2 regions of the Paenibacillus sp. FSL W8-0919 genome follow, and region 2 is predicted to be linked to the other one. Evidence: a T-box and tRNA genes for the amino acid it is inferred to sense, from the RefSeq annotation. Region 2 holds a T-box; the other holds one or more tRNA genes.

Region 1 (3,277 bases), 3.9 Mb from region 2:
GCTGTTTCCCTTTTGACAATGGATCTTAGCACTCACTGTCTGACTCCCGGATATAAGTCTATGGCATTCGGAGTTTGACTGAGCTTGGTAACCCTTGCGGGCCCCGCACCCAATCAGTGCTCTACCTCCACGACTCTAATTTCCGAGGCTAGCCCTAAAGCTATTTCGGGGAGAACCAGCTATCTCCGAGTTCGATTGGAATTTCTCCGCTACCCCCACCTCATCCCCGCACTTTTCAACGTACGTGGGTTCGGGCCTCCAGTGCGTGTTACCGCACCTTCACCCTGGACAGGGGTAGATCACACGGTTTCGGGTCTACGTCCACATACTAAAGCGCCCTATTCAGACTCGCTTTCGCTGCGGCTACGGCTTCTCGCCTTAACCTTGCATGGGAACGTAACTCGCCGGTTCATTCTACAAAAGGCACGCCATCACCCATCGATCGGGCTCTGACTTCTTGTAAGCACACGGTTTCAGGTTCTATTTCACTCCCCTTCCGGGGTGCTTTTCACCTTTCCCTCACGGTACTGCTTCACTATCGGTCGCTAGGGAGTATTTAGCCTTAGCAGATGGTCCTGCTGGATTCATACGGGGTTTCACGTGCCCCGCACTACTCGGGATCCGTCTCGGAGGGTTCACATTTTCGATTACAGGGCTTTTACCTTCTATGGCCGGCCTTTCCAGACCTGTTCGTCTAATCTAAACCTTTGTAACTCCATGTGAGACGTCCCACAACCCCAGAGAGCAAGCTCTCTGGTTTAGGCTGTTCCGCGTTCGCTCGCCGCTACTGACGGAATCACTCTTGTTTTCTCTTCCTCCAGGTACTTAGATGTTTCAGTTCCCTGGGTATGCCTCTAGCTGCCCTATGTATTCAGGCAGAAGTGACTGGCTATTACACCAGTCGGGTTTCCCCATTCGGACATCCCCGGATCGAAGCTTGCTTACAGCTCCCCGAGGCAGTATCGTTGTTCGCCACGTCCTTCATCGGCTCCTAGCGCCTAGGCATCCTCCGTGTGCTCTTAGTAGCTTAACCTCAAAGTTTCGCTTGCGAAACTAACTTCGAAAGCATAAACTATGCTCCGGTTATTGTGCTCATCGCTCTGTTGTCCGCTTGTTTCCTGATTGGATAAAACCACTCAATGGTGAAACAAGCTCCCAAAGGATCGATGATCCCAAAACCTTCGCGTGCTACTTTTATTGAAACTTGTTTTGACACAAGTTCAGCTAAAAGGATATTTCTAAAACGCAAATTCGTTTCGTTATCTAGTTTTCAAGGATCAATGCCAGTCTTTCGACCGGAAGATTATCTTATCACAACCTCCATCACAGTACAACCTGCAATTTATGGAAGCGTTAAGAATAAATATGGTGGAGCCAAGGGGGATCGAACCCCTGACCTCCTGCGTGCAAGGCAGGCGCTCTCCCAGCTGAGCTATAGCCCCATATTAGGAAGTATATAAAGTTGTTATGGTGGGCCCTAGTGGACTCGAACCACCGACCTCACCCTTATCAGGGGTGCGCTCTAACCAGCTGAGCTAAGGGCCCATATCATACGCTTGGCAACGTCCTACTCTCCCGGGACCCTTCGGTCCAAGTACCATCGGCGCTGGAAGGCTTAACGGTCGTGTTCGGTATGGGAACGCGTGGAACCCTTCCGCCATCATCACCAAACGTATGTATGAAAGGATTGACCTCTCAAAACTGACCAACGAGTGAGTTGGTTGACTTTACTTCGTAAAGCCTATTTATCCGGCAGCTTGCGCTGACCGTATTTGTACCGCTTCGCTACGGAAGCGAGGTACTCCATAGAAAGGAGGTGATCCAGCCGCACCTTCCGATACGGCTACCTTGTTACGACTTCACCCCAATCATCTACCCCACCTTCGGCGGCTGGCTCCCTTGCGGGTTACCCCACCGACTTCGGGTGTTGTAAACTCTCGTGGTGTGACGGGCGGTGTGTACAAGACCCGGGAACGTATTCACCGCGGCATGCTGATCCGCGATTACTAGCAATTCCGACTTCATGCAGGCGAGTTGCAGCCTGCAATCCGAACTGAGACTGGCTTTTTAGGATTGGCTCCACCTCGCGGCTTCGCTTCCCGTTGTACCAGCCATTGTAGTACGTGTGTAGCCCAAGTCATAAGGGGCATGATGATTTGACGTCATCCCCACCTTCCTCCGGTTTGTCACCGGCAGTCACCTTAGAGTGCCCACCTTAAGTGCTGGCAACTAAGATCAAGGGTTGCGCTCGTTGCGGGACTTAACCCAACATCTCACGACACGAGCTGACGACAACCATGCACCACCTGTCTCCTCTGTCCCGAAGGCCGCCCCTATCTCTAGAGGATTCAGAGGGATGTCAAGACTTGGTAAGGTTCTTCGCGTTGCTTCGAATTAAACCACATACTCCACTGCTTGTGCGGGTCCCCGTCAATTCCTTTGAGTTTCAGTCTTGCGACCGTACTCCCCAGGCGGAATGCTTAATGTGTTAACTTCGGCACCAAGGGTATCGAAACCCCTAACACCTAGCATTCATCGTTTACGGCGTGGACTACCAGGGTATCTAATCCTGTTCGCTCCCCACGCTTTCGCGCCTCAGCGTCAGTTACAGCCCAGAGAGTCGCCTTCGCCACTGGTGTTCCTCCACATATCTACGCATTTCACCGCTACACGTGGAATTCCACTCTCCTCTTCTGCACTCAAGTTCCCCAGTTTCCAGTGCGTCCCGAAGTTGAGCCTCGGGTTTAAACACCAGACTTAAAGAACCGCCTGCGCGCGCTTTACGCCCAATAATTCCGGACAACGCTTGCCCCCTACGTATTACCGCGGCTGCTGGCACGTAGTTAGCCGGGGCTTTCTTCTCAGGTACCGTCACTCTCATAGCAGTTACTCTATGAGACGTTCTTCCCTGGCAACAGAGCTTTACGATCCGAAAACCTTCATCACTCACGCGGCGTTGCTCCGTCAGGCTTTCGCCCATTGCGGAAGATTCCCTACTGCTGCCTCCCGTAGGAGTCTGGGCCGTGTCTCAGTCCCAGTGTGGCCGTTCACCCTCTCAGGTCGGCTACGCATCGTCGCCTTGGTGAGCCGTTACCTCACCAACTAGCTAATGCGCCGCAGGCCCATCCTCAAGCGACAGATTGCTCCACCTTTCATAACTCCGCCATGCAGCGAATTTAATTATCCGGTATTAGCTACCGTTTCCGGTAGTTATCCCAGTCTTGAGGGCAGGTTGCCTACGTGTTACTCACCCGTCCGCCGCTAAGCATCAGGAGTG
Region 2 (3,277 bases):
GCACCCTGACGTCCATGCCGCTTTTGAGGGCGGCTATGCGGATGCCGAGCGGGTACGCGCAATCATTGCGCCCGATTACCGCGAGCTGGACGGCGAAGACTTCAAAATCAAGGTGCTCAGCATCACGTCGGGAGATCAGAAGCTCCTGGAGCTCGAGCACGGGGATTATATGGGCTCGATTCTCGGCCTCGGCATCAAGCGTTCGAAAATTGGAGATATTCATGTCATCGAAAGCGGATGCCATGCCGTCGTATCGGAGGAGATCGGCTCTTTCCTGAACTTGAACCTGAGCCAGGTGCACAGGGTGCATGTGATGACTGAGCTTCTGCCGATGGACAAGCTGCAGGCAGCCGAGACGAAGCTTGAAACGATGGACATTACGGTATCCTCGCTTAGACTCGACGGCATTGCCAGCGATGCACACCGGATCAGCCGGACGAAGATCGTCGTTCCGATCAAAGCCGGACGGTGCCGGGTGAACTGGAAGGTAGAAGAGGATCCGTCAACCAATTTAAAAGAAGGCGATGTCGTCTCCATACAGGGAATGGGCAGATTTGCCGTACTGGAGATCGGCGGCCTGACGAAGAAAGGGCGGTACCGTGTCAAGGTTGGTAAATATGTCTGACCTTTGAAGGAATTGCCGTTTTTTTGTCGAAATCATTTAGGACGTACATTCAAAATGCGGAATGAATTGCCGATAAATCAGAATGACCGCTATTGTCCTCATGGACGGGTGGTCTGGCTTATACAGCGGATAAACCGTCTTGTGAGGCCCATATATTTAGGAGGTGCACACCATGCCATTGACACCGCTTGATATACATAACAAAGAATTTGCCCGTCGAATTCGCGGTTATGATGAGGACGAGGTCAACGAGTTTTTGGACCAGGTCATTAAAGATTACGAGAGCGTCATTCGGGAGAATAAAGAGCTCGGAAATCAGCTGATGGCGATGCAGGAGAAGCTGGATCATTTCGCCAACATCGAAGAAACCTTGTCCAAGACAATCATCGTAGCCCAAGAGGCTGCCGATGAGGTAAAGAATAATGCGAAGAAGGAAGCGCAGCTTATCGTGAAGGAAGCGGAGAAGAACGCGGACCGGATCATTAACGAGGCGCTCGGAAAATCCCGTAAAATTGCGTTGGAAGTAGAAGAGCTCAAGAAGCAGGCGTCGATCTACCGCACCCGGTTCCGTTCTCTTGTGGAGGCTCAGCTGGAGCTGCTGAAGCAGGACGGATGGGAGACCTTAGAAAGCCGCGAACCGAGCCTGGAGCCTAAAGAGGTGTACTAGGCGGGGCGGCCTTGACTTTTCCCCTGAAGTCGTCTATAACTAATATCATATTCTTGATTATGATGAAAATTTGTTGATGGGAACAGTAGGCAGAGGAATTGTCCTTCAGAGAGCCGGCATTTGCTGAGAGTCGGCGGTCAGTCCTGGGCTGAAGATCATCCCGGAGAAGCGAAGCTGAAGCGTGATCGTAACGTGCGTAAGCTGAGCCGTCCGCCGAACGTTATATCGGACCATGCCGGTAGTTATAGGCATGGACATTGAGGTGTCGCCCGGGACAGTCGTTCACGGCTGGGTTTGCGGGCGGAATTAGGGTGGTAGCGCGAGAACAGGTTCTCGTCCCTTTCGGGATGAGGGCCTTTTTTTATTCCCTTGAGGAACTTTACTCACATTAGTGAAAGGAAGATCTGCAATGAACAGAGTAGACGTGAAAGAGAAGGCGCGGGCCAGAGAGCTTCGCATCCTCGACAAATGGAATAAGGAGAACACGTTCAAGAAGTCGATCGAGCGCCGGGCGGGCAAGCCGAACTATGTTTTCTATGAAGGGCCGCCGACAGCTAACGGTGCACCGCATATCGGCCATGTGTTAGGCCGGGTAATCAAGGATTTCGTAGGCCGATACCAAACGATGAAGGGCTTCCATGTTGTCCGCAAAGCGGGCTGGGATACGCACGGGCTTCCGGTTGAATTGGGCGTTGAGAAGCAGCTTGGCATTTCCGGCAAGCAGGAGATCGAGAATTACGGCGTAGAGGCGTTCATCAAGAAATGTAAAGCCAGCGTGTTCGAATATGAGCATAAGTGGCGCGAGCTGACTGAAGCGATTGCCTACTGGACCGATCTGGACCACCCTTACATTACGCTGGAGAACAACTATATCGAGAGCGTATGGAATATTTTGGCGACGATTCATGACAAGGGGCTGCTGTACCGCGGCCACCGCGTGAGCCCGTACTGCCCTTGCTGCCAGACGACGCTGAGCTCCCACGAAGTGGCCCAGGGCTATGAAGATGTGAAGGATTTGAGTGCAACGGCGAAGTTCAAGCTGCATGACAGCGGTGAGTACATCCTTGCATGGACGACGACGCCATGGACCCTGCCATCCCACGTCGCGCTTGCGGTGAACCCGAATATGGAATATGCACGTGTCCAGCAGGAGGACGGCATCTACATCGTGGCGAAAAACCTGGTGGAAGACGTCATGAAGGGCGAGTACACCGTCCTGTCTACGCTCCAAGGCTCCGAGCTGGTCGGCCAATCTTATACACCTCCTTTCACCTATGTGAAGGCCGAAAAGGCGAATATCGTTGTCGGAGCATCGTTTGTTACGGATGCAAGCGGTACGGGGATCGTGCACATGGCTCCGGCCCACGGGGAAGACGACTACCGCGTATGCCGTGAGAACGGCATCAGCTTCGTAAGCGTCGTAAACGGTCAGGGACGGTATACGGACGAGGTCACGGATTTTGCCGGACGCTTCGTGAAGGATTGCGATCTGGACATCGTGAAGACCCTTTCGGAGAAGGGGCTGCTGTACAGCAAAGAGAAGTACGAGCACAGCTATCCGTTCTGCTGGCGCTGCAAATCGCCGCTGCTCTACTATGCAATGGAAAGCTGGTTTATCGAAACGACCGCGGTCAAGGATCAGCTCATCGCGAACAACAACGAGGTGACCTGGTATCCTGGCCATGTGCGCGAAGGCCGCTTTGGCAAGTTCCTTGAGGATCTGGTGGATTGGAATATCAGCCGGAACCGGTATTGGGGAACGCCGCTGAACGTGTGGGTGTGCGGAACATGCGACGGACAATTTGCGCCGCACAGCATCGCGGAGCTTCGTGCCCAAGCGGTAGGCGAGGTCTCCGAGGATCTGGAGCTGCATAAGCCGTACGTGGATGAAGTCAAGGTGAAATGCCCGCATTGCGACGGCGGCGTCATGGAACGGACCTCCGAAGTGATCGACGTCTGGTTTGACAGTGGATCGATGCCGTTCG

The links. A T-box is a leader RNA that pairs with one kind of tRNA and senses whether it is charged. The one in region 2 lies ahead of ileS (isoleucine--tRNA ligase), so its partner is inferred to be a tRNA-Ile.
Region 1: it has a tRNA-Ile gene. The T-box ahead of ileS (isoleucine--tRNA ligase) is inferred to sense a tRNA for this amino acid. The anticodon was not compared.

The regions. Positions count from the first base shown of each region.
Region 1 is NZ_JBBOPV010000001.1:2,005,254-2,008,530, reverse strand. It holds rRNA gene NST44_RS08675 (23S ribosomal RNA) at 1-1,033, opposite strand, end outside; tRNA gene NST44_RS08670 (tRNA-Ala) at 1,367-1,442, opposite strand; tRNA gene NST44_RS08665 (tRNA-Ile) at 1,469-1,545, opposite strand; rRNA gene rrf (5S ribosomal RNA) at 1,555-1,671, opposite strand; rRNA gene NST44_RS08655 (16S ribosomal RNA) at 1,810-3,277, opposite strand, start outside.
Region 2 is NZ_JBBOPV010000001.1:5,856,311-5,859,587, reverse strand. It holds gene NST44_RS26635 (YlmH family RNA-binding protein) at 1-625, shown strand, start outside; gene NST44_RS26630 (DivIVA domain-containing protein) at 798-1,292, shown strand; T-box leader at 1,357-1,636, shown strand; gene ileS (isoleucine--tRNA ligase) at 1,702-3,277, shown strand, end outside.